Regions from separate parts of the Allobosea spartocytisi genome, predicted to be linked through region 2. Evidence: predicted binding sites of a transcription regulator. Region 2 holds the regulator's gene; each other region holds the start of a gene.

Region 1 (7,255 bases), on a different contig from region 2:
CAACTCAACATAGCGATGGGCGCTCATCCGAACACCCCGTGCATGAACCAGCGATGCGATCCGGTCGCAGCGTCTTCGCCGTCGCCGGCGCGATACACCCAATACCGCTCGCCGGCCTCGTCCTCGAGCCGGAAATAGTCGCGCACCGCGACGAGTTCGGCATCACGCTTCCACCATTCGCCGAAAACGCGTTCGGGCCCGTCTGCCCGTCGCACGCGGCGTCGGATGCTGCGCCAGGTGAAAGTGACGGGCGGATGGTCAGGCAAAAGCGCGACGGTCTCGATCACCTCGGGATGCGGCAGGAGGCGGGCCGGTCGCGGCCAATGCCCCGGCCATGTGGTGCCGGTGCCGGGCGCCATCGCTGGGATTCGAGCGACCGATCGTTCGGGCACGTCGCTGGATATCGGCGCCGCCCGGTAGACGGCTCGCTCGCCGACGCGGTTGGCGAGCGTATCGATGAGATCGGACACATCGGGGACGGCCTCTTCGATCAGCGAACTCACGGTCTGCTTGCGGACAAGCGGCTCGGCGAGACTCGCAGCGAGCGACATCAACTCGATACCGAAGCCCGGATCGATCGTCTCGATCTTGTCGCATAAAAGTCGGGTAAGACGCCTCACGTCGCGCACCGGGACCGCCATGCCAATGCGGATGGCCTGGCGTTGGTTGTCGACGCGCCGAAGATGAAGATCGAGCCGCCGCGCACCGAGGTCGGTCTCCTCAAGGCGTTCGCACAGCGCGACGACGAGCTTGCCGATGTAACGCGCAATGGTCTCGGCCGCGCTGATCGGCTCGGCAAAGCTGCGCCGCACCTCGATGAGGTCCGCCGGCCTGACGGGATCGATCGGCTCAGCCGCTTCTCCGATCGCCTGATCGAGCCGCCGCCCGAGCTCGGGACCGAAGCGAAGCGTCAGCGGCGCGCGCGGCTGCGCCAGAAGGTCGCCGATCCGCTCGAAGCCGAGTACGCGCAGATCGTGGGCCATGGCGGCCGGCAGGCGCAGCGCTTCCAATGGCAAGGGAGAGATCATCGACGGGCCATGCCCTGGTGCTGCGACGAAAGCCGGCTCCGCGACATAGCGGGCGAAGGCGTGCGCGGCACCCCAGGTGTCGGCGATGGCCGCGCGCGCGGCAATGCCGGACATGAGAAGACGTCCGATCAGCGCATCGAGCATCGCCTCTTCACCGCCGTGAAGGTGATCCGCGCCCGTGGTGTCGATCACGATACCGTCGGCGCCGTCCGCCGCGACGATCGGGGCAAAGCGCTGCAGGACCCATAGGGCGAGGCGTTCGAGCGCGGCGGAGTCCGCGATCGGATCGGCATCATGGATAAGGAGATCGGGTACGAGGACTTGCGCCTTCGCGGCCGGCATGCCGGGGCGCAGGCCTACCCTCCGCGCAGCGACATCCGCAGACATCACCACGCGCCGGCTTCCTTCCCGGCCGATCAGGACGAGCGGGGCCTCAAGCGGAGGCGCCGCGTCGCCAGCCTTCCGCCGAAGCCGGTCGATGGACCAGTTCGGCAGGAAGAGCGAGACAACCCGTGTCATCGCAAGCCTCCAACTCAAAATCTGCACTCTCGCCCGCGCGGGCGCGGATCAACTCGACAAGCCATCGATGACGGCCGACACCGGGAACGGGAAGCGGAGCCGAGGGCAGCACCGAGACCCTCCAGCGCGTCATAGCCGCAGTCGGCTGACCGAAATCGGCCGCCTCGGTCTGGCGCCGCCAGCGCCGGAGCGCGATCCCGATCGTACCGGCTCCTTCAGCCGCGAGCTGAAGACGCCGCGACGCAGTCATCGAGAGACGCGCGACCTCGCCGACGACGGCGCCCAGTCCGCCATGGCGAAGACCTTCCTCCATGCAGGCGAGAAGCGCCTTGTCGTCACCTGCCTCGACGTAGATTACCCTGTCGGGCGGCAACCCTGCCTGTGCAAGTGCGGGCGCAAAAAGGTCTGGGCGCGTGATGCACCAGAGCACCTTGCCTTTCGTCCGCGCGGCGACCCCGCCAGCGAAGAGCGCAGCGGCCGCGCCGTCGACGGCGCCGTATCCGCCACCCGCGACCTCATGCAAAGCACCGAGTGCAAGACCTCCGCCGGGAAGCCGCGAATCCACCTCGGCAATTCCGAACGGAAGCACCGATTTCGCGCGCAGGGTTCGGCCCTCGATCTTCTCGATTTGCGCGCGCAATGACTCTATGGCGGGCTCTGGCCGCAAGCTGGTCCTTGACCTCCTGAGATGGCTCTTGCATCATGTTCTCTATTTGTTCTCTAACAGAGGGCATGAGTCAAGGGCGATGACGGATTTCGGTGCGAAGCGATTGACTCATAGCCCGCACATCCCCTCGCACTCATTGCCGAAGAGATCGAGCTGGCCGTGGTCGGCGGCCGTCGACAGATCGGCAAGGTCGAGCGGCACACACGTGCGATGCAGGAACACATCGCCACGGATGCCGCGAAGGCCGGAGCGCAGGGCGCGATCGACCTCGACCGCATCGGCCCATGCCTCGGCGTCGTGATCGCGCATGTCGCGCCAGCGCGCATTGTCGTGGAACGGGCAGCCGATGCACGCGCTCTTCGGCGGAATCGGATAGCCCTGGCGGCGCAGCCATGCCAGGCAGTCCTGCCGGCTCATGCGCCGCTCGATCAGGGGAAAGCGCTTGATCTGCCAGGCCTCGAAGCTCGGCTTGGCCCGGATGATCTCGTCGGTGCTGATGCCAATCCATTGCTCGACGACAGGGAAGGGCGGCGAGCGCTTGCGGGCAAGGCCGGCGAGCTCGCGGACCTTGCGCCGGATCGGGACGATCTTGAACTCCGTGGTGCATTGCCGGCGGATCATGCCGATTGAGATGATGTCGTTCGCGCTGTGACGTTCGCCGATCTCGATCAGCTCGCCCTCGTCGAGAATGGGGATGGGCGTGCCGGCCGGCCGCACCGTGCGGGTGAAAGCCGGAATCGATGCCCAGCGACGGCCCTCGCCGGCGGCAAGAAGATGTTCGCGGATATTGCCGGCCGAAACGATGTGTACGGGAAAGGGGAGGACATTTCCCGACGTGAGCCATTTGAGATGCTCGTAGACGGCGGCAGGTTCCCAGCCCGTGTCTGCGAAAATTGCGCAGTCCGGCATGGGGCCGATTTCGCCATGGGCCGCGAGCAGCGCCATTGTCGTCGATTGGACGCCGGCGCCGAGCGAGAGCACACGCAAGCGGAGCGGGGAGGGCGCGAGACCCTCCCCAGGAATAGGCGGAACGTGAAACATCACGCTGCCTCCCGCTCTGCTGCTTCCGCCGGCTGGAGACCGTGCAGGAAGGCGGCGGCGCGCTGCGCGTGCGCGGCGGCCTGGAAGACCGCGCGCTTGTCGCCGTGCAGGACCTGCAGCCACGATTCAACGTAACTGGCGTGGTCGGGCCGGGGCTCAAGCTCGGGGACAATGCCGAGGTCGGCGCAGATCAGTGCCGATCCGATTTCAGCGACGAGCTCTTCACGCGCGCGTTCGCTGCGATCCTTCGCATAGCGGCTGAGGTCGCGGCCGACGCGGCGTGGATCGGCCGTCCAGTGTATATGCTCATGGCTCAGCACCGCCACGTAAGACGCGGCATCGCGAAAGGTCTCGAACGGCGGCATCTGGATGTGATCGGTCGATGGTGCGTAAAAGGCGCGGGGACCGCCATGCCGGATAACGGACCCGGTATTGGCAAAAAAGCGATCGGCATGATCGATCCGCTGGATCGGATCGATTGCCGGCGCCGGCTGCCGGTAGAAGTGATCGGGCAGTCCGGCGATCTGCTCGACGTTGAAAACCGAATAGGTTTTCAGGAACGGGATGTCACGCTCGATCTCGCCGCCGCTGGCGTCGGTTTCCGTTCGGGTGAAGCGGCTCGCGTAGATGACGGTCGCGCCTGACTCGCCCTTGCGGACATGAGCATCGAGCTCGATCGCCTGCTTGAACGTCATCCAAGTCGGCGAGGTAAAACCGCGCGCAAGCGCTTCCGACCATAGCAGGAGCACGTTCATGCCGCTGTAGGCTTCGCCGTTGTGGCGCAGCGGCCGGGTGATCCGACGGCCGGCATGACCGGCACTCCACGGCTGAACCCAGGGACGGACACCCTTTTCGAGATCGGCGACGATGCGATCGGTGATGCGCGCGTAGACGTCGGCGCGTGAGCCTTCCTTCTTCTCAGTCATTTTCCTGAACCTCCGTTTGGAGGTCGCGCCCATCGCGACCCCGTTACGGCGGTCCATCGCCAGGGAATACAGGGGAGCGGCGCACCCTTGGGCCGCAACGAAGTGGAGGGCGGCGAAGCCGCTGCGCCGGGCCCCGGCCCTGGCAGGACCAAAAGCCGGACGGTGTCGCGACGCGCCTCCTGCTTCTTTTTTCCTCTCATTCGATTTTCGTGGGGAGCGGTTGCGACAGCGACGCGAGAAAGGGCCGGACCTCCTTTAGGGGGCCGGCCCAGCGTCGTGGTGTCGAAGACGGGCGAGGCCGAAGCCTCGCCCGGTGCTATCAGCCGAAGGCGGCCAACTGCGTTTCGGCCGCTTTGCGATCGAGCGTCTGGCCCGGATTTTCGACCGGGCGCTCGAACGGCTTCCAGCGCTCGCCGACGACGTGTTCGTAGGCAGCGACGGCGCCCTCGGCCGCCATGCGCAGGGCGTGCGACTGCAAGGCCATGTCCGCGGCGAACTCGCGCTTGCGCTGCGCTGCGCTGTCGAAACCGACGGGGCCGTCGAGGTCCTCGTCGCGCAGGTCGTTGGACGCTTTGGCCGTCGCATCGCGGGCTTCGGTCACCGCGCGGCTGTAGAACTGGCCGGCGCCGTGCGCGGAGCCGACATAGGCGCCGACGATCCGCTGCAGATGAATTTGCATCGCTCTCTCGCCGAGGCCTTCGCTCAGGCTGTCGGCCGTCTCGATGATCATGCGCTGATGGAGATCGCGGATCCCGTCGCTGTCGAGAACGGGAAGACCGAAGCTCTCGGAGATGAGCGTTGCCTGGGCGGCGTCGGGGCAGGCAAGCCTGACCATTTCGAGCGTGGTGCTCTTGCGGAGCTGAACGACCTTTGCGGGCTGACGTTGGGTGCGAGCGGCTTTGGTCATGAGAATTTCCTTTCCTTCGGTTCGCCTGAAGGCCCGGATCGGCTCCTGCCGGTCCTCCCTTCGGGTGCGATCGACCGAAACCGGCGGAATGACGGGCGCTTCAGGGTCCGGGGCGGCCTGATCGAGCGGAGCGGGTTTGCGCGCAAGCAGGGCTTCCAGCCCTTGCGAAGCGCGCGGGCCCGCTGTGCCGAGATCGGCAGCTCCGGCCGCAACGCGGCGCGGCACGCGGCCTTGAAGCGACCGGCCGCCGGTTTAAGAGCGCAACAAAACCCGAGGGGAGGTCCGGCCGGCCGACACGCCAACCAGAAAGTGAAACCGACAGGCAAGGACCACATGTCCCCGCCGCATCCCACCACCAGACCGCCGGCCGTGACGCAGGACACCCGCCGGACCGTCCGGCTGCTTTCGCAACGTCCCGGCACCGCGTCGCAGAGAGCCGGCATTCTCTCCCGGCTGCGCCCGCCGGCGCAACGCCAGCGCCCGTCGTCTCGCCGACAGCCTGAGCGAGGGTTTCCACGAGATGGATGCACCCAACCATCGGCAAGGTCGCCGCCCGTATTGGACCCGCCGGCAATGGACGTTCTCGGCCGCAGACTAGACGCCGGGGCAGGCCGAGGTGATTCCAACGTTGCGCGAGCGCTGACCGGATAGCGTCAGGGAGCGACAGCCTGCGCTCCCTCACACGCCGCTGACAATGGCCGGAGCGCGCCGCGCGGGCGGCGTGCGCTCTCTGCTCGTCCCGCACGCCGTCGGATGCGATCATCGTCAGATCGACGAGCCGGTTTCCGGCCACAGCGCCGATGTCGGGCCGGCATGATGATGGTCCATCTTCGTGCCGGTCTGCTCGTGGCGGGCAGCGCTTCGCCCGTCACGATCGACACCGAGGCGCTCGCGCAGCGCCTCGATTGCCTGGCCTTGCCGCGCGAGCTTTCGCGACAAGGCGTCGATTTCCGGCTGGCGTTCCGCAGTAAGCGCCGCCAGGCTCGCACGATACCGTTCGAGAAAAGCACCTGGGTCCGGCGGCTTGCCACGACGATAACCGGATTGCTTGCGCCCGAGCGACGGTATCAGCGCGGTCATCCTCCGCGTGATCTGCCGATCGATCACATCGAGTTGGCGCTGCGTCTGCCGCTGCGCCTCCTCCATGCGATGGAGAAGATGAAGGCGATCGGGGGAAGGGCTCATGCCGCCCTCCCTGGCTGCCAGCCGATAAAGTCGGACTCGCCGCCATAAACGTGGTGGCGAGCGGGATCGACCACAAAGCCGAAGAGCCCGACGCGGTATTCGTCCGAGGGAACGAGGAAGCGGCGCTCCTCGGTCCCGTCGCCCCGCTTGCCGCCCGGCGTCGCGACAACCTCGACAAATCCTGCGACCTGCTTCGACGTGATCGCCGAGATCACGATCCAGTCGTGGGCGTGCGCTGCTTCGAACGCGCGGCGATCCTTCTCGTAGGATTCACCCGGCAGGAGGATCGTGCCGAAGATCGCCTCCCAGGCATCCGGCCAAGAGTCCTTGATCGTCCGCTCGGCACAGCGACGCTCGAAGGCTGTGAAGAGATGCGGAAAGGTGATCGCGACGATCGCCCACTCGGCATCTTCCTCGTACCATCCGCCGGCCGAGCGCAGCATGCGATGGACCTTGCGGTTTCGCTCGGCCGAGAGCTTGAAGCCGCCGTGCCCGGCGGTCGAGTGCGACGTGACGCCCTCGGCGTAGATCGTCGCGCCCTGCGAGGTGCCCCACGGCGTGTGGGCACGCGAACATTCCTCGACACGGCCGAGCATCTTGCGCTCGCGCTGATGTTCGGCATTTTCGAGCACCCGTGCCCGAAACGCCGCCTCGTCGGCGAGCTCGCCGGAGTGCCCGTAGAAATCGCTGCGCGTCCACTCGGCCATCGGACGCGTAAGACGCCAGGCGGTGACGAGATAGTGCCGATCGTCGCGCGCCATCGCCATGGCGAACGCTGTGTCGCCGACGAGCGCGACGGGCATGCCGTCGGCGCTGCGGCCGAAAGAAACCCCTGGAAATCCGTGGTTCCCTGTTTGAGGACGGGCAGGAGAGGGGGCGTTCATGCCGCGGTCCTCCCCTCGACGATATCGGCGCTGACCTCGTCGGCCGTCACCTCCTGGAGCACGGCGCGCGGATAGCTGTGCCGCGTCAGCCACTCGCG
Region 2 (7,255 bases):
TCATTCGCTGGTCGTCGACCGGGCAACCTGCCCCGCGGTCTTCGACATCGAGGCGGAGACCGATGACGGGCTGATCATGGCGCTGTCGCATCGCGAATTGCCGATCCACGGCGTCCAGTTCCATCCGGAGAGCATCGCCTCCGAGCATGGCGCCACGATCCTGCGGAACTTCCTCGACCTCGCCCAGCGATGGCTCAGCGAGCACGAAGCTGCCGCCCTGTCCCCATCCGCCTGATTTCCGCAGAGTTTCCATGGACGATTTCAAACCCTTCATCGCCAAGGTCGCCACCGGTGCGAGCCTCTCGCGAGAGGAGGCGCGCGACGCCTTCGACACGATTCTTTCAGGCGAAGTCACGAACGCGCAATCCGCCGCCTTCCTGATGGCGCTGCGCGTGCGCGGCGAAACGATCGACGAGATCGCCGGCGCCGTCGGCGCCATGCGCGGCAAGATGATGTCGGTGAAGGCCCCGGCCGATGCCATCGACATTGTCGGCACCGGCGGCGATTCGTCGGGTTCCTACAATGTCTCGACGCTGGCCTCGATCATCACCGCCGCTTGCGGCGTGCCTGTCGCCAAGCACGGCAACCGCGCGGCGTCGTCACGTTCGGGCGCGGCGGACGTGCTGACCGCGCTCGGCGTCAAGGTCGGGCTCGACCCGGCCGGCACGGAACGCTGCATCCGCGAGGCCGGCGTCGGCTTCATGTTCGCGCCGACGCATCACGCCTCGATGCGCCATGTCGCGCCGGTGCGCACCGAGCTCGGCACGCGCACCATCTTCAACCTGCTCGGCCCGCTCTCCAATCCGGCCGGCGTCAAGCGCCAGCTCGTCGGGGCCTTCTCCGAGACCTGGCTGGAACCGATGGTCAAGGTGCTGGCCACGCTCGGCTCGACCCGCGTCTGGGCCGTGCACGGCTCGGATGGACTCGACGAGATCACCACCACCGGTCCGACCCGCGTCGTTTCGCTGGAGAACGGCAAGATCGAGAGCTTCTCGATCAGCCCGGCCGATATCGGCCTCGCCCTCGCCAAGCCCGAGGATCTGCGCGGCGGCACGCCCGAGCAGAACGCCGCAGCCCTCAATGCCGTGCTTGGCGGCGAGAAGACCGCCTTCCGCGACATCGCGGCCTTCAATGCGGCGGCGGGACTGCTCATCGCCGGCAAGGCGGGGGATCTGAAGGACGGCTTCGCCCAGGCCACGGCCGCGCTCGATTCCGGCAAGGCCAAGGCGACGCTCGCGAAGCTCATCGCCGTCTCGAACGGCTGAGGAGGCTGGCCATGACCGACATCCTCGCGAAGATCGAAGCCTATAAGCGCCAGGAGATCGCCGCCGCCAAGGCTGCGATCCCACAGGCCGAGATCGAGCGCCGCGCGCACGCCGCCGGCAAGCCGCGTGGCTTCGCCGACGCTCTCGCCGCCAAGGTTGCAGCCGGGACGCCGGCGCTCATCGCCGAGATCAAGAAGGCGAGCCCGTCCAAGGGGCTGATCCGCGCCGATTTCGACCCGCCGGCGCTGGCACGCGCCTATGCGGCGGGCGGCGCGGCCTGCATCTCGGTGCTGACCGACGCGCCCTCCTTCCAGGGCCAGCCGGAATTCCTGACGCAAGCGCGCGAGGCTTGCGGCCTGCCGGGGCTGCGCAAGGATTTCCTCTACGACCCCTATCAGGTCTTCGAGGCCCGCGCCTGGGGCGCCGATTGCATCCTGATCATCATGGCCGGCGTCGACGACGCCACCGCCCGGGTGCTCAACGACACGGCGCGCGAACTCGGCATGGATGTCCTCGTCGAGATCCATGACGATGCCGAGCTCGACCGGGCGCTCAAGCTCGAAAGCCGGCTGCTCGGCATCAACAACCGCGACCTGCGCAGCTTCAACGTCGATCTCGCCGTGACCGAGCGGCTGGCGCCGCGCGTGCCGTCCGACCGCATCGTCATCAGCGAGAGCGGCATCTTCACCCACGCCGACATTCAGCGTCTCGGCAAGGTCGGCGTCGAAACATTCCTCGTCGGTGAAAGCCTGATGCGACAGGCCGATGTCGCGGCCGCGACCGCGCTGCTGCTCACCGGCAAGGCGCGCGAGAACGCGGCGTGAGCCGGCTCAGCCATCTCGACGCGCAAGGCGCCGCGCATATGGTCGATGTCGGCGACAAGGCCGAGACCGGCCGCATCGCCGTCGCCGAAGGCTGCGTCGTGATGGCGCCTGAAACCATCGCGATCGTGCGCGACGGCAACGCCAAGAAAGGCGATGTGCTCGGCACAGCCCGGCTCGCCGGCATCATGGCGGCCAAGCGCACCCATGAACTGATCCCGCTCTGCCACCCGCTGCTGCTGAGCAAGATCGCTGTCGATCTCGAACTGGACGAGGCCCTGCCCGGCGTGCGCGTCCGCGCCGAGGTCAAGATGAAGGGGCAGACCGGCGTCGAGATGGAGGCGCTGACCGCCGTCTCCGTCGCCTGCCTGACCGTCTACGACATGGTCAAGGCCGTCGACCGGGCGATGCGGATCGAAGGCATCCGCCTGCTGCACAAATCCGGCGGACAATCCGGCGATTACGACGCCAAGGCGCTCTGACATGGCTCTCACCCCGGTTCCCGTCGCGCTCAAGGCCCTGCTCGACAGCGTTCCGGGGCCGACGGGCAGCGAGATGCTGCCCCTGGCGCGCTGCGCCTGGCGCGTGCTCGCGGCCGATGTGAAGGCGCTGCGCACCCAACCGCCTTTCGCCAACTCCGCCATGGACGGCTATGCCGTCCGCGCCGCCGACATGGAAGCCGGCAAGCAACTCCGCGTGATCGGCGAATCCGCGGCGGGGCGGCGTTTCGACGGCAGCGTCCGCCCGGGCGAGGCTGTGCGGATCTTCACCGGCGCGCCGATGCCGGAGGGCGCAGACAGCGTCCTCATGCAGGAGAATGCCGATGGCGTCGGCAGCGAAACCATCACGGTGCGCGTGCCGGCCCATAAGGGCCAGTTCGTCAGGGCGGCCGGGCTCGATTTCCGTCACGGCGACGTGCCATTGACGGCTGGGCGCGTGCTCGACAGCGCCGCGCTTGGCCTCGCCGCCGCGATGGGGCATCCGCAATTGCCGGTACGCTGCAAGCCGCGCGTCGCCATCCTCGCCACCGGCGACGAATTGGTGGCGCCGGGCGAGCCGACCGGGCCGGACCAGATCGTCGCCTCGAACTCCTTCTCGCTGATGGCACTGGTGGAAAAGGCCGGCGGCGAGGCGCTCGACCTCGGCATCGCCCGCGACGATCACGACGACCTCGCGGCGCGGATCGCCGCCGCCCAGGCCGCGGAAGCCGACGTCCTGATCACCCTCGGCGGCGCCTCCGTCGGCGATCACGACCTCGTGCAGGAGGCGCTGAAGCGGGCCGGCATGAGCCTCGGTTTCTGGAAGATCGCGATGCGGCCGGGCAAGCCGATGATGACCGGCCGGCTTGGCCGCATGGTGGTGCTCGGGCTGCCCGGCAATCCGGTCTCGTCGATCGTCTGCGGCCATCTCTTCCTGCTGCCGCTGATCGAGGCGCTGCTGGGCATGGCCGATCCGGATCGTGACCGCAGCATTCCGGCGATTCTCGGAAAAGATATGCCGGCTAATGATGAGCGCGAGGACTATCTTCGCTCGGATCTTGCCCTGACGCCGGCCGGCTGGATGGTGACGCCCTTCGACAGGCAGGATTCCTCGATGCTGGGCACCTTGGCGCGCGCCAAGGCCCTGACGATCCGGCCGGCGCATGCAGAGCCGGCTCACAAAGGCGATATCTGCCGCATTCTGCCGCTGCGGTAGCAGTCGCTTGCGGAACACAAGGCGAACAGTTATAGTGTTCTGGCTTTGTTTCGAATCTGTATCGCGGGCACCGGCGGGGACCATGCTGACACGCAAGCAACACGAACTCCTGCGCTTCATCCAGGAACGCTTGCGCGAAAGCGGCGTGCCCCCTTCCTTCGACGAGATGAAGGATGCGCTCGACCTGCGCTCGAAATCCGGCATCCACCGGCTGATCATGGCGCTGGAAGAGCGCGGTTTCATCCGCCGCCTGCCCAATCGGGCGCGGGCCCTCGAAGTCATCAAGATGCCGGACGGGCTCGCTGGCCCGCAGCCGCGACGCTTCAACCCGGCCGTCGTACAGGGCGGCCTCGGCTCGCAGCCCTCCCTCGCCAAGCCGCGCCCTGCCCCGGCCGATGACGACGCCCGTTCCCCGGTCGCGATTCCCGTCATGGGCCGCATCGCCGCCGGCACGCCGATCTCGGCGATCCAGAGCCGCAGCCATACGGTTTCGCTGCCGCCCGACATGCTCGGTTCGGGCGAGCATTATGCGCTCGAGGTGCGCGGCGATTCGATGGTCGAGGCCGGCATCCTCGACGGCGACACCGTGATCATCCGCAAGCAGGACACGGCAAACACCGGCGACATCATCGTTGCGCTGATCGACGAGGAGGAGGCGACGCTGAAGCGTCTGCGCCGGCGTGGCTCCTCGATCGCGCTCGAAGCCGCCAATCCGGCCTATGAGACACGCGTGCTGGGCCCCGACCGCGTCAAGATCCAGGGCCGGCTGGTCAACCTGCTGCGCCGCTACTGAGCGAACTCGGCCTCGTCCGACGCGACCTCCGGAGCAGCAGAGGCCCGTGTCGCAGCGGGGGCCGGCGCGCTGGGCCGAGCTGCGGCTTCGGAAGGCTTGCGGCGGCTCCAGGGCCGGTCTGCGACGGCGTTTTCCGAGGAATGGCTGCGCCAGCCGAAGGCGGCGCGGTAGAGCGAGGTTGCACCGTCCCGCGACAGCGCCATCCGATCGACGAGCCTGGCCTCGCAAGGCGCGCTCCAGGGAATGTTGGTGACGACGAGATCGGCGCGGCGGCAATCCTCGATGATGGCGATCCGATCCCGGGCATAGGAGATGCTGCGCCCGTCGGCGGTTCGGACGATGCAGGCATTGGCGTCGCAGGCGATGCCGGCACGCAGGGTCGCGTCGTCCGGCGCGCGGCTGTCGCCATCGGAAGCGAGCCATTGCTGCAGGACGAAGCGGCTCGGCCGGCCGGCGATGGCGAGGCGGCCGTCGCTGCCGCGCACGGCGATGCCGGAGCCGTCACGCTCGATCAGGATCTCGGGCCGCTCCGGCTTCGCGGCGAAGGCGACGCCGAAGATGAGCGGCAGCGCCGCCAGCCAGCGCAGCCCCGTGGTCCAGAGCGTGATCCAGAGCAGCGAAGCGGCAAAGGAGAGCAGCACGGCCTGGCCGAATGCCACCACCGTCACGGTCGAATGGTCGATGGTGGCGACCCAATGCGCGACTTTCAACACGATGTCGGAAGCGAGCCCCATCAGCGCCCAGGCCGGCCAGTCCAGACCGAAGGGGTAGGCCAGCACGCCGAACACCGCCGCCGGCATCACGAAGAGCGAGACGAAGGGCAGCGCCATGGCATTGCCGAGCAGGCCGAAGGGATTGAAAGTCTGGAAATGATAGGCGCCGAAGGGCGCCGTCGCGGCCGTGGCGAGGAGCGTCGTCACCACGATGCCGAGCGAGGCCGTCCAGAGCGTGCCCAAGGGCCAGGGCAAGGCCGTCGGCGGCTTCGACCGGTCGCGCTTCTCCCAGCGCTCGGCGAAAGCGACCAGCGCCGCGACCGCACCGAAGGACATCTGGAAGCTCGGGCCGAGCAGGGCCTCGGGCTCGCGCAGCAGCACGATGATCGCGGCGAGCGCGAGATTGCGCATGCTGAGCGCCGCCCGGTCGACGAGGATCGCGCCGAGCATGACCAGCGTCATGATGAGCGAACGTTCCGTCGCGACGTCGCTGCCGGAGAAGATGCAATAGGCGGTGGCGCCGATCATCGCCGCGATCGCCGCGATCTTCTTCACCGGCCAGCCGAGCGCCAGCGTCTGCGACAGCGCCAGCAGAGCCCGCACGAGCCAGAAGATCGTCCCGGCTGCAAGCACCATGTGCAGGCCGGAGATCGAGACGATATGATAGATACCGGCGGCGCGCAGATCGTTGTTCGACGCCTCGGTGATGAGGCCGCGCTTGCCGGTGACGAGCGCGGCCGCGACCGCCCCGCCCTGCCCGCCGCCGACGCTGGCGATGCGCTGCGTGAGGATGTTGCGCGCCTTGTCGATCTCCACGTCGAGCGCGAGGCGCCATGGCAGGGGATGCGGCGCCGGGACGAGTGCGATCTTGCCGGCGATGCTGCCGACGGCGCCGATGCCGCGGAAGAAGGCGTCGCGCCCGAAATCATAGCCTCCGGCGCGGGCCGGCCCCGGTGGCGGCAGGAGCCGCGCGGTGCCGGCGATATGGTCGCCGGGCGCGACCGTGCCGCTGCGAATGTTGACGCGCACGCGCTTCGGCCGGCTCTCGGGCGGCACGCCGGCGATGTCCGTCACCACCAGGACGAGGCGGGCGCCGGCATCGCGCGCCTCGACGCTCTCGACGAAGCCGGTGATCTTGCCGATGCGCGGCCGCTCCAGCATCGGCGCGGCGATATCGGCCGTGCGCCAGACGCCTGCTGCGAAGCCGGCGAAGGCCGCGGCGAAGGCGATGCAGACTGCGGCAGCGGCGGGTCGCAGACGCAGTGCGACAGCGAGGCCGCCGGACAGGACGAAGCCCGCGAGCGGCGCCCAGAGTGCGGGTTCCCGATCGGCGGCGAAATAGAGCAGGATGCCGAAGCCCATCGCCACGGGCAGCCACAGGAACGGGCGGCGGCGCTCGGCCTCCTGCGCCAACGACGCGCCAAGCCAGTCCCGCAGCGCCTGGAGGCGCTCGGCCAGCGGCAGGCTTCCCAGCGCGACTGGCGGCAGGCGCGCCGGCAGGATGCCGGCGACGGCCCTCAGCGCGCTCCGGCGCTCCGGCGATGCAGGTTGCCGCGCCATCCCCCTTCCCAGCCCCTGCCTGTCGGTTGCGCATTGAACGCTTAACCGCCCGGCGAAGCCATGTTACAGGGCGCGCGCTGGTTGTCATGCACGCTTTGGCGTGAAGGCCGGCGCCACATCCTCAAGTCTTGCCCCGGGCGGTTTCATCGCCCGGTCGGAGCTGCCTTCCATGAGCAACGCCGTCGTCACGCGCTTTGCGCCGTCCCCCACCGGATTCCTGCATATCGGCGGCGCCCGCACCGCGCTGTTCAACTGGCTCTATGCCCGCCGGCACGGCGGCAAGATGCTGCTGCGAATCGAGGACACCGACCGCGAACGCTCGACCGACGCCGCCATCGCCGCGATCCTCGACGGGCTGGAATGGCTCGGCCTCGATTGGGACGGACAGACGGTCTACCAGTTCCAGCG
Region 3 (7,255 bases), on a different contig from region 2:
CGGGCGCATCCCTGAAAAGACGGGCCATTTCCTGCGGCAGCTTGAGATGGCGCTCGGCATTGGATTCGAGCAACCGCCCGGCCCGCTCGATGGTGACGCCCTCGCGGATGCAGTTGAGCACGTCCTGCAGATCGCGCTGCGCGATGGAATCGTAGAGCGCGTCATTGCTCGCGATCAGCGGGGTGCGGGTCGCGGCAGCGATGGCCTTGAGCCGCGCGAGGCGGCGGCGATCGTCGCCGTGGCGGTGCATGCTGGCAGCAAGCCAGACCGCGCCGGGCGCGGCCTCGTCGAGCCGGGCGAGCACTTCGGGAAGCCCGTCGAGCCTGCGGCCCGGCATCAGGATCAGCAGCAGGTCGCGGGCATCGTTCAGAAGGTCGTCGAGGACGAGGTGGCATTCGCCCTTCTTCACGCCGTCCTTGCGATTGCCGTGGCTGAGCAAACGGCAGAGCCGGCCCCAGCCGTCGCGATTGGCGGGATAGACAACGATGTCGGGCGTGCCGTCGGCGAAGACGAGACGGGTGCCGGTCGCGAGCTTGAAGCGCTCCGCCAGCGCCTTCATCTCCTCGGGCTTGATGGGCAGGTCGGAGAAATCCGGGTTCTCGATCCAGACATATTCGCCGGGGCTGCCGCCTTCGCGGATTTTCTCGGGCGCCGGCAAACCATCCTCGCGCAACTGCCTCAACGCCGCCCAGGCCCGCACGACGCCCGCCACCGTATTGCGATCGGCGATGCCGATGCCGGCATATCCGAGCAGCAGCGCCGTCAGCACCATGTTCGGCCCCGGCGAGGCACCGCGCAGGAAGGAAAAATTTGTCGCCGCAACAGGTTCGGCGAAAGGGCTGACAGACTGATTCATGCGAAGAGCCCGTGCAGAAACCAGCGCGGCGGCGCGCTCTCGGCCTCGTAGAAGCCGGTGCGGTAGAGCCAGAAGCGGCGGCCTTGCGCATCCTCGACGCGGTAATAATCGCGCATCGGCTCGTCGCTGCCGTCGCGCCACCATTCGGGCGCAATCCGCTCCGGGCCTTCGGCGCGAGCGACGTCGTGGATGAGGCGCCGCCAGCGGAAACGGATCGGCGGTCCATCCGGCACTTCCGCGATCGCCTCGACGGGCTGGGGCGGCTCGAAGAGCTGGAGCGGGCGGGCCGGCGGCTCCTGCGGCTCGGGTGCGGACCAGACCGCTTCCGGCATGGGCGCAGCGGCCGAGAGCGCCTTTGCCGCGCGGACGGGGTGATGGGTGTCCTGCGCCGCGAAGCGCAGCACCCGGTCGCGACCGAAGCGGGTGACGAGCCGGTCGACGAGATCGGCCACCGCCTCCTCCTCCACCGCGCGGCCGTCGAGGCTGTGCTGCTGCGTGTTGAGCGGCTCGCAGACCGGCACGGCGAGTTTGATGGCATCGAAACCGAAGCCGGGATCGAGCGGGTCGGCCAGGGTCTCGATGCGCTCGCGATAGAGCCGCAACAAAGCCTTGGCGTCGCGCGAGGGCCGGCCGGTCTCGATGACGAGGCGGCGAACCGTGCCGTCGCTGCGGAAGAAGCCGAGCTCGAAGGCGCGCCCGCCTTCACCGCGCGCCTCCAGCACCCGTGCCGCCTCCCCGATCAGCCGGACGACCACCGCCTCGAGGCTCGCCGTATCGGCGAAGGGTTCGGGGAAATGACGCTCGACCACGCAATCCGGCGGCGGCCGCAAGGGCGTGATGCGGCGATCCTCATGGCCGAGGATGCGCCGGAGCTTCACCGCCAGCGCTTCGCCGAAGCGGGCGGAGAGGGTTTCCGAGGGGCGCGCGGCGACATCGGCCAGGGTCTTCAGCCCGGCGCGGGAAAGAGCAATCACGGTCTCGGGCTCCGCCTCCAGCGCGGCGACCGGCAGCAGGCGCAGCACCGCTTCGTCCCGTCCCGGCGGGATGATGTCGCGCGGTCCGAAGCGGGAACAGGCGCGTGCGGCCTCGGGCGTGCTGGCGATGGCGGCTTGCAGGCTCAAGCCCGATCGATCCATCACCTGCCGCACGAGATCGAGCATCCCCGCCTCGCCGCCGAAGAGATGGGCGCAGCCGGTGACGTCGAGCGTGAGGCCGTGCGGCTCGTCGCGCGCAACCAGCGGGGTGAAGCGGTCGCAGAAGGCGGCGACCTCATCGAGAAAGTCCCGATCCGCCTGCGGTTCGGCTTCCAGCGCGACGAGATCGGGAATGCGGGCGCGGGCATCGGCCAGCGTCATGGCCCGCGTCAGGCCGAGGCGGACGGCGCGCCGGTCGCAATCGGCGAGGCGCAAGGCGTTGCCCTGCATCTCGACGAGGACATGGGGCTTCTCAGCCGGCGCGCCGAAGGCCGGAATCCGGCCCAGCCGCCGCAGCCTGTCCGTCGCCAGATAGGGAAACCAGAGGGCGAGATAGCGGCGGGACATCGTTCCTGCGGGGAATGAGCCTGTCGGATCGGTCAAAGACGGTTCGGTTCTCGAAAGCGCATCGGTCACGGTTCCACTCCACACGCCACTCACGCTCTGCCGCATCGCCGCGCACGCCGCCGCGATGGCGCAGCAACCTCAAGGCGAAGGCCGGGGCGCCCGGCGCATTCGCCTCCAGCGCCCGCGAGGCCAGCGGCACGACCTGCCAGCGCGTCCGCGCCGCGCTCGGCGCTTCCGCCGCCGCGACCCGCAGCAGCAGGGTCGCCACGCCGGACCCCTCGGCCGCGAGCGCGAGCCGCCGGCTCGCGGTCAGGTCGAAGGCGCGCGGCTCGCCCCAGGGCTCGATCAGCACGGCGCCGAGCGCCGGACAGCGCGCTCCCTCGGCGCCGGCCCGCAACACGCCCAGGGCGTCGCGTGCCCGCACCAGCAGAAGCCGGGCGGGATCGAGCCCGAGTTCGTTCAACCCCGGCGCATGCAAACGGCCGGTCTCGGCATCGACGAAATCCTGCCGCACCCAGAGGATCGGCCGCGCAGCGTCGTCTCCCGCCTCCCCTTGCGCCGCCCGCAGCGCCAGCCCGAGCGCGAAGCCCGTCGCAGCCGCCAGATCGGCGGCGCCAGCGGCGTAGACTTCATGCAGCGCTGCCCGTTCGAGCCCGCCGAACAGGGCTGCATCGATCTCCGTGGCGCCGAGGCTTATCTTGCCCGCCGCAGCCGGCCCCGACCGCAAGGCCGCCTCGGCGAGGCTGCGGCGCAGATTGGACAAGGCTGGCGAGATGGCGTTCTGCATGGGCGACAAAGCAATTGTTCACTCTTTGTTCTTTTATAGAACGTCGCGCGGTGGAAGGCGAGTCGAGTCTCCCGTTTCGGCAGTGGACCGCTGACAGCGGGTGGCACGGAAAGTTTTCGGCTTCGTCCCATATCCGCTGTCATCCCGAACGAGCGAAGCGCAGATCCGGGATCCATGCCGGAACCTCACTCGGAAGCGCTCCGGCATGGATCCCGGATCGGCGCCGCTTCGCGGCTTGTCCGGGATAACCATCCGGTTCTTTGGCCAGCTACTCCGCCGCCGTACCCGCCGCCTGCCAGGTCAGCGTCTGCGCCTCGTGCAGCGCCTGATAGGGCCCGCCGGCACGAATGAGATCCTCGTGGCGGCCCTGCTCGGCGATGCCGGCCGGCGTCACCACCACGATGCGGTCGGCATGGCGGATGGTGGCGAGGCGGTGCGCGATGACCAGCGTCGTGCGCCCCTGCGCCAGCTCGGTCAGCGATTGCTGGATCGCCTTCTCGGTCTCGGTGTCGAGAGCGGAAGTGGCCTCGTCGAGGATCAGGATCGGCGGGTTCTTCAGGAAGATGCGGGCGATGGCGAGGCGCTGCTTCTGGCCGCCGGAAAGCTTGACGCCGCGCTCGCCGATCACCGTGTCCAGCCCCGCCGGAAGATCGGCGATCATCCGGTCGAGCCGCGCCCGGCGGGCGGCCTCTACGATCTCCGCTTCCGAAGCGCCGAGCCGGCCATAGGCGATGTTCTCGCGGATGGTGCCGGCGAAGAGGAAGACATCCTGCTGGACGATGCCGATCTGGCGGCGCAGCGAGGCGAGCGTCAGCTCGCGGAGGTCGATGCCGTCAACGGTGATGCGGCCGGCATCGACCTCGTAGAAGCGCGGCAGCAGCGAGAGCAATGTCGTCTTGCCCGCTCCCGAAGGGCCGACGAAGGCAACCGTCTCGCCGGCCCGGATCGCGAGGTCGATATGGGACAGGATCGGCCTGTCCTTGGCATAGCCGAAGCGCACGCCCTCGAAGCGAATCTCGCCCTTGAGCGGCGGCGCCTCGACGGCATCGGGCGCATCGGCGATATCGGGCTCGGTCGCGAGCAGTTCCTGGTAGCGGCGGAAGCCGGCGATGCCCTTCGGATAGGTCTCGATCACCGCGGCGATCTTGTCGAGCGGGCGGTAGAAGACACCGACCAGCAAGAGGAAGCCGACGAAGCCGCCGATGCTGAGGCTGCCCTGCACGACATACCAGGTGCCGGCCAGCATGACCGCGAGCTGGACCAGGCGCATGCCGAAATAGTTCAGCGCCTGGCTCGCCGCCATGATGCGGTAGGCTTCGAGCTTGGTCGAGCGATAGCGCTGGTTGTCGCCGGCGAAGAGCGCGCGCTCATGGGCCTCGTTGGCGAAGGCCTGGACCACGCGCATGCCGCCGATATTCTCCTCCAGCCGGGCGTTGAAGGCGCCGACGCGGCCATATTGCGCCTGCCAGTTGGTGGTCATGCGGCCGCCATAGCGGGCGACGATGAAGCCGGCGAGTGGCACGATCAGCGCCGTGATCAGCGCCAGATGGACATGGACCGAGAGCATCAGCAGGAAGGCGCCGACGAAGGTCATCACCGCGATGAACAGATCCTCCGGCCCGTGATGGGCGACCTCGCCGATCTCCTCCAGATCCTTAGTGACGCGGGCGACGAGATGGCCGGTCTTCTGGTCGTCGTAGAAACGGAAGGAGAGCTTCTGCAGATGGTCGAAGGCGCGCCGGCGCATCTCCGTCTCGATATTGATGCCGAGCCGGTGGCCCCAATAGGTCACGATCGCCATCAGCCCGGTGTTGAGCCCATAGATCGCGAGCAGCAGGACGCCCGCGAGCAGGATCAGCGGCCAGTCGCCGCGCGGCAGCAGGAGGTCGACGAAGGCCTTCATCGCCATCGGGAAGCCGAGCTCGAGCAGGCCGGACAGCACGGCGCAGCCGAAATCGACCAGGAACAGCGTCCGGTGCGGGCGATAATAGGCGAAGAACTCTCTCAGCATGGCGCGCTCATAGCAGATCGGCACCGTTTTGCGTCAGCTTCGCTGCAACAGCCCCGATATCCCGCGACCGATGCCGGGAGTCCGCCCCGATGCTCCGATGACCCCGTTTCCCAACGGCGCGGTGCCACTTTCCCTCGCCATGCTCTAGCTTCGCGTCATGTGGCAGATTCTCTCGACCTACTGGCCGCACATCCTCGCCGTCATTTCCGTGGTGATGGCGGCCGTGGCCGCCGCGCATGCGGTGATGACCAAGGACGAGGTGCGCGCGGCCATCGGCTGGGCGGGCGTCATCATCCTGTCGCCGATCGTCGGCCCGCTCCTCTATGCCGTCGCCGGCGTCAACCGTATCCGCCGTGCCACGATCCTCTCGCAACGCCCCGGGCACGGCGCCGCCGCGGATTCCACCCGACGCTTCCATATCAGCCATGACGAGGTCGGCGACGTGTTCGGCCAGCGCTTCGCGGCGCTGAAGACGCTGGGCGACCGCGTCGCGCGCCATCCGCTGACCAAGGGCAACCAGATCGAGACGCTGCGGACCGGGGACGAGGCCTATGCCGCCATGCTCGCCGCCATCGCAGCGGCCGAGCGCAGCGTGATCCTGGAGACCTACATCTTCGATCGCGACCCGCTGGGCTTGAGGATCGCCGACGCGCTGATCGCGGCCTCGAGACGCGGCGTCTCCGTCCGCGTGCTGATCGACTCGGTCGGCGCCCGTTACTCGGTGCCCAGCATCGTCGGCCCCCTGCGCAGCGGCGGCGTCACCGTCGCCGTGTTCAACGGCAACATCATCATGGGCTTGCGGTTGCCCTATGCCAATCTGCGCACCCATCGGAAGATCATCGTCGTGGACGGCGCGACCGCCTTCATGGGCGGAATGAACATCCGGCAGGGCTTCACGACGGAATTCGCGGGCGAGGCCTCGGCCCATGACACGCATTTCCGCATCACCGGGCCGGTCGTCGCCGACCTCTTCGCCGTGGCGGCCGAGGACTGGCGCTTCGCCACCGGCGAGGCGCTGACCGGCGCGGACTGGGCGATGCAGGCGCCGGCACCCGTCGAGCGGCCGGTGCTGATGCGCGCCGTGCCCTCCGGCCCCGACTCCTTCCTCGAGACCAATCACAAGCTGCTGATCGGTGCGCTCTCGGTGGCGCGCCGCTCGGTCAGGATCATGTCGCCCTATTTCCTGCCCGACCAGGAACTGATCAGCGCCCTGGTGACGGCGGCGCGGCGCGGCGTCGACATCGACATCGTCGTGCCCTCGGTCAACAACCTCGTGCTGGTCGACCGGGCAATGACGGCGCAGTTCGACCAGATCCTCAAGAATTACTGCCGGATCTGGCGCGCAACCGGCCCCTTCGACCATTCCAAGCTCTTCGCCATCGACGGGGCTTGGGCCTATGTCGGCTCCTCCAATCTCGACCCGCGCTCGCTCCGGCTGAATTTCGAGATCGACGTGGAGGTTCTCGATCCCGGCTTCGCACGCGGGATCGAGGCCCGGATCGACGCCGTGATCGCCAAGGCCGGCAAGGTCACGCTTGCCGGCCTGCGCGCGCGGCCCTATCTCGTACGTCTGATGGACCGGGTGATCTGGCTCGGCTCGCCCTATCTCTGACGAAACGGTGACGAGCCCGGCCTCCTCGGCAGTATAGACTGCGGGTCCGCCCGATTCGATTCCGTGCCGACACAGGCTGGCGCAGCGATGCAGAAGAAGAGCCCAAGCCTGCGGGCCAGCATCATCTCCTCGCTCCGCCAGCGCAGGAACCGAGCGGGAACCCTTTCCGGCATCGCCGGCGAACGCCTCTCCGGCACGCTGGTCGCGTCCTACAATGTCCATAAATGCGTCGGCGTCGACGGCCGCTTCGATCCGGAGCGGATCGCCCGCGTCATCGCCGAGATCGGCCCCGACGTCATTGCCCTGCAGGAGGCCGACAAGCGCTTCGGCGAGCGCGAGGGCCTGCTCGACCTCGCCTGGCTCGAGCAGGAAACCGGGCTGGTGCCGGTCCCGCTCGGCAATGCGAGCCGGGCCCATGGCTGGCGCGGCAATGTCGTGCTGTTCCGGC
Region 4 (7,255 bases), on a different contig from region 2:
CATCGGCGCCTATACGGCCGGCGCCGTCGCGGCGATCGCCTTCGACCGGCCGGCGGCGGCCGTGGACGGCAATGTCGAACGGGTGATCACCCGGCTTTTCGCCATCGCGGACGAATTGCCGGGCGCGCGGCCATTGATCCGCGAAAAGGTGCTGGCGCTGTTGCCGGCCGGCCGGCCCGGCGATTTCGCGCAGGCCCTGATGGATCTCGGCGCCACCATCTGCACCCCGCGCAATCCGGCCTGCGGCCTCTGCCCCTGGCGCGAGCCCTGCCGGGCGCGGATCGAAGGCACGCAGGAGAGTTTTCCGCGCAAGGCGAAGAAGAAGGCGGGGCAGACGCGCTATGGCGCCGCCTTCGTGCTGACCCGCGCCGATGGTGCGATCCTTTTGCGCACGCGACCGGCCAAGGGCCTGCTCGGCGGCATGGCCGAAGTGCCGACAAGCGAATGGCGTGCCGATTACGAGCTCGACGGGGCCGCGCAGGACGCCCCGCTGCCGCTGCGCTGGACGGAAGTGCCGCAGCCCGTCCGGCACGTCTTCACGCATTTTCCGCTGGAGCTGACGGTCTTCACCGGGGCCGTGCCGGCGAAGACCCCGGCGCCTGCGGGCATGCGCTTCACGCCGCTGGGCCGGCTCGCCGAAGAGCCTCTGTCGGGCGTGATGGTTAAGGTGCTGGCCGCGGCCGGCGTGAAGCCCACCGGCCTCAGCGCGTGACGGCCACCACGGCGCCGGTGCCGATCATCACGCCGCCTGCGGCGCGGTTCATCCTTTTCACGGCGGCCGGGGTGCGCAGCCAGCGCCGCGCCCGGCCGGCGAGCAGGACATGTCCACCGATCACCACCGCCTCGACCAGCAGGATGACGCCGGCCAGCACCGCCACCTGCGAGAGCGTTAGCTGCGGGCCGACCACATGCGGCAACAGTGCCAGATAGAACAGCGGCATCTTGGGGTTGCCGAGATTGAGCGCGACCCCCGTCAGGAAGACCGGCACGAGCCCGCGCCGCTCCGTCTCCCCGCCGGAACCCGGCAGGACCGGATCGGCGCGCCAGAGCATGATTCCCATCACCACGAGATAGGCCGCTCCGACATAGCGAAGGACCGTCATCGCAGTGCCCATCTCGGCAGCCAGCAGCGACAGGCCGAAGGCGGCGAGGATCAGGAAGATCAGGATTCCGGCCACGGTGCCCAGACCATAGGCGATGCCCGAAGCCGCTCCATGCGAGAGCGTGCGCGCCACGATCGTCATGTTGTCGGGGCCCGGGCTTGCCGCGAAGACGAAGAACGCCGCGGCGAAGGCCGCGAGAGTGGCGAGGTCGAGTGTGACGGGGGCCATGAGCGGTCTCCTGCCGGTAGGGCAGGGATAAGCATGAACCGTGCCGGCGATCGGCTCAGGCCGCCGCCATCTGCGCCCTGATCTCGCCGCGCAGCATGTCGAGCAGCATCAGCTTGCCCTCCCGCTCGACATGCCAGAAGGTCCAGCCATTGCAGCTCGGCAGGCCCTGCACCAGCGCGCCGACCTTGTGGATCGAGCCGATGGCGGGGCCGACCGACAGCGTGCCGTCGGCGCGGATGACGGCGCTGTGGCGGCGTTTGTCGTCGATGACGGTCTCGCCCGCCTTGACCAGCCCGGCCTCGACCAGGCTGAGGAAGGGCACGCGCGGCTCGCTGCGCTTCGACGGCGCGGTGGCGAAGGCTTCAGGCGGCAGCGGCTTCACCGCCGCGATCCGCTCGCGCGCAGCCTTCGCATAGACGGCTTCGCGCTCGAGCCCGATGAAATGGCGGCCCAGCGCCTTGGCGACGGCACCCGTCGTGCCCGTTCCGAAGAAGGGGTCGAGGATCACGTCGCCGGGATTGGAGGCCGAGAGCAGCACGCGGGCAAGCAGCGCCTCGGGCTTCTGCGTCGGATGCACCTTGGCGCCGTCGGCGCCCTTCAGGCGCTCATCGCCGGTGCAGAGCGGCAGATACCAGTCCGAGCGCATCTGAAGGTCGTCATTGCCGCCCTTCAGCGCCTCATAGTGGAAGGTGTATTTCGATTGCTCGCCGCGAGCCGCCCAGATCAGCGTCTCATGCGCGTTGGTGAAGCGCCGGCCGCGGAAATTCGGCATCGGGTTGGCCTTGCGCCAGACGATGTCGTTCAGCATCCAGAAGCCGAGATCCTGCAGGATCGCGCCAACGCGGAAGATGTTGTGATAGCTGCCGATGACCCAGAGCGCGCCATCGGGCTTCAGCACCCGCCGCGCCGCCGCGAGCCAGGCTTTCGTGAAGGCGTCGTATTCGGCGAAGGAGGCGAACTTGTCCCAGTCGTCGTCGACGGCGTCGACGAGGCTGTCGTCGGGCCGGCGCAGATCGCCGCCGAGCTGGAGATTATAGGGCGGATCGGCGAAGATGAGATCGACGCTCCCCGGCGGCAGGGCATTCATCGCCGCGACGCAGTCGCCGACGATGACCTGGTCCAGCGGCAATGCCGCAGGAATGCCGCCCTGTTCGAGGAGGTTATGATCGTGAAGGCCCTTGGCCTTCATCCGAGCCCCCAGCGCTGGCCGTCCGGTACGCGAAACCTGAATCCGGACGGGAGCGCTGGCGGTCCCGGTACGCGAGATACCCATGACGCCAAGACCGTTACGCAACTTCAACGAGGGCGATACTGGCGAGTCAGGGTAAAGGCCGGGTTTCCGGTTTGAAAAAAATGCGTCCCATTCTGGGGCTGCAGTTTTTGCCTAGGCCATTGGCAAGAAAGAGAAATTCGTAAACGCACGTTAACCTGCGGACCTCCCGTTGGGGCAGGGGGTGGCGGCTTCGATGGGCTTGCGGCCTGCGGCCAACGTCATGCCCGGGCCTGAACCGGGCATCTCCTGCCGAAGGAGGTTCTGGCGCCTTTTTTGCCTGAGATTCTCGGGTCTGCGCTTCGCCTGAGGATGACGCTTGGCGATCCCTACCGGAACCAGACGCCCTTCACGGGCGCGAAGGAATAACGGTGTTCGGGGCAGGGGCCGTGCTCGGCGATCGCCTTGCGGTGCTGCGGCGTCGCGTAGCCGACATGTCCGGAGAAGCCATAGGCCGGATAACGCCGGCACAGCCGCGCCATCATCCGGTCCCGCGTCACCTTGGCGACGATCGAGGCAGCCGCGATGGAAGCCACCGCCCCGTCGCCCTGAATGATCGCCTCGCAGGAACAGGCCAGCACCGGCGGATCGTTGCCGTCGACCAGGACATGCAGCGGCGCCAGCGGCAGCGCCGCCACGGCCCGGCGCATCGCGAGCAGCGTCGCCTGCCGGATGTTGACGGCGTCGATCTCGACCGCGGTGGCGCTGGCGACGGAAACCGCGAGCGCCCGCTCCATGATCTCCGCGAAGAGTTCCTCGCGCAGCGGCGCTGGCAGCTTCTTCGAATCGTCGAGCCCGGCCGGCACGCGCTTGGGATCGAGAATCACCGCAGCCGCCACCACCGGCCCGGCGAGCGGCCCGCGCCCGACCTCGTCGATGCCGGCCAGCGGCCAGCGTCCGTCGGCGATGGCAAGCGTTTCGCGGGTGAAGTCTGCGGGCATGGCGGGCTTATGCAACAGAGTCCGATTCGGAGCCAGAGCGACGTGAGCGCACGCCCTCCGTCATGCTCGGGCGCAACCCGAGCATCTCTCGCAGGGGGCTCTGGAATCCTCTCGGGCGAGAGATTCTCGGGTCGGCGCTTCGCTTCGCCCGAGAAGGAGGGCTTCATTCAGTAGGCCGGCACTGCTCGCGCGTCAGAACAAGCTCAACTGCGCCTTCTCCTTCTCCGGCTTGACGAACAAATCCGTACGCAGCCGCCTGCGCGCCGTGTTGAAGCCGATGCGCTCGGCCGCCATCTCGAAGCGCCGGCCGATCATCCAGGCATAGGGGCCGGAACCGACCATGCGCTGGCCCCATTGCGAATCGTAATCCTTGCCGCCGCGCGTCGAGCGGATCAGCGACATCACATGGCGCAGCTTGTCCGGGTGATGGGTGAGCAGCCACTCCTGCACGATGTCGCGCACCTCCAGCGGCAACCTGAGCAGCACATAGCCCGCCTCCTGCGCGCCTGCGGCCTTGGCGGCATCGAGGATGCGTTCGATCTCGTGCTCGTTGATCGCCGGGACGATCGGCGCCACCAGCACCGTGACCGGAATGCCGGCCTCCGAGAGCTTGCGGATCGTCTCCAGCCGCTTCGGCGGCGAGGCGGCGCGCGGCTCCATCCCGCGCGCGACCTTCGGATCGAGCGTCGTCACCGAAAGCGCGACCTTGACGAGCCCCTTCGCCGCCATCGGCGCGAGGATGTCGATGTCGCGCTGCACCAGCGCCGATTTGGTGACGATCCCGACGGGATGGTTGAACTTGGCCAGAACCTCCAGCACCTGGCGCATGATGCGCAGCTTCTTCTCGATCGGCTGGTAAGGGTCGGTGTTGGTGCCGATGGCGATGGTGCGCGGCTGGTAGGAGGGAGCGGAGAGCTCCTTCTCCAGCAATTGCGCCGCATCGAGCTTGGCCGTCAGCTTGCTCTCGAAGTCGAGCCCTGGCGAAAGGCCGAGATAGGCATGGGTCGGCCGGGCGAAGCAGTAGACGCAGCCATGCTCGCAGCCGCGATAGGGATTGATCGAACGGTCGAAGGAGATGTCCGGCGAATCGTTGCGCGTGATGATGCTGCGCGCCTTCTCATAGGCGATCTCGGTCTTGAACGCCGGCAAGTCGCCGAGCGAGCCCCAGCCGTCATCCTCCGCGACGCGCTGTTCGGCCTCGTAGCGCCCGCCCGGATTGATCGTGGCGCCGCGCCCGCGCCGCCGCTCGGGATCGATGCTGCTGCCGACATGGGCGAGCGGATCGACAGGCGCGATTCGCACGGAGGCGGACACCGGCTCGCTATCCTGCCGCCGCAGCGGCAGGGCCGTCGGCATCGGCCGGGAAGTCGGTCTGGCCTGGGGCATGGCTGTTCCATCCTGCCGAACGCCGGGAATCGGCGTCCATCATTGGTCGTGAATGTGAACATAACAGGAACAAAAGGCAAGTGACAGGATTGCGACGTGTTGCGCTGCGCCATACACATTGCAGATGCTCACAGCCGTGATCCGTGCGCCCGGCTCGGCGCAAGCCATCGCCGCGACCTTCGCCGTGCTGATCCCGGCGGTGGCTGAGGGATTCCTTGGCCATGCCGTCGTCGTCGACACCGTCGGCGCGGACGGTCTCGCGCGCATCGCCGATGCGACGGGTGCGAGCTATCTGCGCGCGGGCAACGCCGAAGGCTGGCATCTTGGCGCCAAGGAAGCGCGCGGCGACTGGCTCCTGCTGCTCGATGCCGGCGACGTGCCGCAGCTCAATTGGGCGCAGGCGGTCGAGCGGCATCTCCTGCTCGCGCCCGATGCGCCGGCGCTGCTGCCGCTGCGCGGCTTCGCCGCCTCCTTGCGCGAGCGCGCCGCGATCTCCTTCGGCGGCCGGCGGCTGCGTGCGGGCCTGATCGCGCCCAAGGGCGCGGTGCTCGCCGGCCGGCTCGGCCATGCGCCGCGGCGGCTGCAGACGGGGCGGGAGCGCGTGAGCGGATAGCTGGCTCGGGGCGAATGGCCCGGCAAGGCGGCTGCGCAGGAGCGCGAACGCATCAGCGATGTTCGAGATAGTCGCCCGTATAGTTCAGCAGGGCGCGCATGGCCTGGCGCGCGGCATCGGCGTCTTCGCGCTGGATGGCGGCGGCGACGGCGCCGTGATTGTCGAGGTTTCCCTCGAACACGGTCACGGTGAAATCGAAGATTGCGCTGAGCAGCGCGTCGATCGCGCCGTGAAGGCTTTGCAGGACGGGATTATGCGTGGCGTCCAGAACCGCCAGGTGAAAGGCCTTGTCGGCTGAGATCGCGCGGGCGGGATCGTGGCGGTCGCGGACCATGGCCGCATAGGCTGCGCTGATCGCGTCGCGCTGCACGTTGGTCGCGCGCGTGGCGGCGAGCGCGGCCGCTTCCGGCTCGATGATGCGGCGCGCCTCGGCGAAGGCGAGGAGATCGGCGCGGCTGATTCCGCTGGCGGCGATCCAGCCGATCAGGTCGCGGTCGAGCCAGCTCCATTCATGGCGCGGGCGCACATGCGTGCCGTGGCGCTGGCGCACGCTGACCAGCCCCTTTGCCGCGAGGATCCGAACGGCTTCCCGCACGACGCCCCGGCTGACCTGGAAGCGCGCTTCGAGGGCAGGTTCGGCGGCCAGCGCACCGCCCGGCGGCGGATTGCCGCCGACGATCTCGATGCCGAGGCTTTCGACCACGCTGCTGGTCCGGGCGGGCTTGCGGTTGGTCATGAGCCTCGAGCGATGTGGTTCGGAGGCTTCTTAGCCGCCGCCGTCCTGCGTCACAAGCAAGCGGGCTTCGTGTCCCACATGCTTGCGGTCAAACATCATATGTTTTACATCAGATGTTTGAAGGGCCGCGGCGAGAAGATCGCGGTCACCAACACTCGGGAGGAGTTGGGCCATGGCCACCGTCGAAGGGACTGTGAATCGAGCGGAAACGATGCGGCGGGTCGGCTGGCGCCTGCTGCCGTTCCTGATGCTGCTTTATCTGATCGCCTATATCGACCGTTCGAACATTTCGGTGGCGGCGCTTCAGATGAATGCCGAGCTCGGCCTCACCGCCGAGATGTATGGCCGGGCGGCCGGCATCTTCTTCGCGACCTACATCCTGTTCGAAATTCCCAGCAACATGGTGCTGGCCCGTGTCGGTGCTCGCCGCTGGATCGCCCGGATCATGCTGAGCTGGGGCGTCATTGCCGCCGGCATGGCCTTCGTCACCAGCGCCAACCAGCTCTACGGCATGCGCCTGCTGCTCGGTGCGGCGGAAGCCGGCTTCACCCCCGGCGTGATCTATTACCTGGCGCGCTGGTTCCCGTCGCGCGAGCGCGCCAATGCCATGTCGTTCTTCTATATCGGTGCGGCGCTCGCCTCGGTGATCGGCCTGCCATTGTCGGGGTTGCTCCTCGGCCTCGACGGCTGGCACGGCATGGGGGGCTGGCGCTGGCTTTTCCTGATCGAAGGCATCCCGGCGGTGTTGCTGGCCTTCGTCACGCTCAAAGTCCTGACCGACCGGCCCGCGGATGCGGCCTGGCTCGCGCCGGCCGAGCGGGACTGGCTCGAAAAGACGCTGGCGCAGGAGCAGTCCGCCACCCCGGTGTCGCATACGGCCGGGTGGCGTCAGGCCTTCACCAGCGGCAGGGTCTGGCTGCTGGCGCTGTTCTGGCTGCTGCAGGCCTTCGGCACCATCGGCATCACGCTGTTCCTGCC

The links. Region 2 encodes LexA, which represses DNA repair genes until DNA is damaged. Its sites were predicted from a motif close to TGTTCNNNNTGTGTTCNG; they were not measured.
Region 1: IED13_RS28985 (ImuA family protein) is a predicted target of LexA. The motif match lies at 2,251-2,268, and genes of this name have one in related genera.
Region 3: IED13_RS04240 (ImuA family protein) is a predicted target of LexA. The motif match lies at 3,200-3,217, and genes of this name have one in related genera.
Region 4: IED13_RS25310 (PA0069 family radical SAM protein) is a predicted target of LexA. The motif match lies at 4,983-5,000, and genes of this name have one in related genera.

What each region holds. Positions count from the first base shown of each region.
Region 1 covers NZ_JACXWY010000029.1:22,123-29,377, forward strand. The annotation lists gene IED13_RS25735 (error-prone DNA polymerase) at 1-27, opposite strand, end outside; gene IED13_RS25740 (Y-family DNA polymerase) at 24-1,547, opposite strand; gene IED13_RS28985 (ImuA family protein) at 1,462-2,214, opposite strand; gene IED13_RS25750 (hypothetical protein) at 2,323-3,255, opposite strand; gene IED13_RS25755 (ArdC family protein) at 3,255-4,181, opposite strand; gene IED13_RS25760 (hypothetical protein) at 4,501-5,088, opposite strand; gene IED13_RS25765 (hypothetical protein) at 5,854-6,273, opposite strand; gene IED13_RS25770 (DUF7007 domain-containing protein) at 6,270-7,157, opposite strand; gene IED13_RS25775 (hypothetical protein) at 7,154-7,255, opposite strand, start outside.
Region 2 covers NZ_JACXWY010000023.1:32,395-39,649, forward strand. The annotation lists gene IED13_RS24195 (anthranilate synthase component II) at 1-235, shown strand, start outside; gene trpD (anthranilate phosphoribosyltransferase) at 252-1,265, shown strand; gene trpC (indole-3-glycerol phosphate synthase TrpC) at 1,277-2,089, shown strand; gene moaC (cyclic pyranopterin monophosphate synthase MoaC) at 2,086-2,568, shown strand; gene IED13_RS24215 (molybdopterin molybdotransferase MoeA) at 2,570-3,781, shown strand; gene lexA (transcriptional repressor LexA) at 3,864-4,574, shown strand; gene IED13_RS24225 (ComEC/Rec2 family competence protein) at 4,568-6,847, opposite strand; gene gltX (glutamate--tRNA ligase) at 7,017-7,255, shown strand, end outside.
Region 3 covers NZ_JACXWY010000002.1:291,788-299,042, reverse strand. The annotation lists gene IED13_RS04250 (error-prone DNA polymerase) at 1-856, opposite strand, end outside; gene IED13_RS04245 (Y-family DNA polymerase) at 853-2,397, opposite strand; gene IED13_RS04240 (ImuA family protein) at 2,303-3,184, opposite strand; gene IED13_RS04235 (ABC transporter ATP-binding protein) at 3,453-5,195, opposite strand; gene IED13_RS04230 (phospholipase D-like domain-containing protein) at 5,353-6,807, shown strand; partial or broken gene IED13_RS04225 (endonuclease/exonuclease/phosphatase family protein) at 6,895-7,255, shown strand, end outside.
Region 4 covers NZ_JACXWY010000027.1:22,813-30,067, forward strand. The annotation lists gene mutY (A/G-specific adenine glycosylase) at 1-712, shown strand, start outside; gene IED13_RS25295 (LysE family translocator) at 702-1,331, opposite strand; gene IED13_RS25300 (site-specific DNA-methyltransferase) at 1,387-2,604, opposite strand; gene IED13_RS25305 (ribonuclease HII) at 2,931-3,542, opposite strand; gene IED13_RS25310 (PA0069 family radical SAM protein) at 3,735-4,898, opposite strand; gene IED13_RS25315 (glycosyltransferase family A protein) at 5,053-5,541, shown strand; gene IED13_RS25320 (FadR/GntR family transcriptional regulator) at 5,594-6,277, opposite strand; gene IED13_RS25325 (MFS transporter) at 6,450-7,255, shown strand, end outside.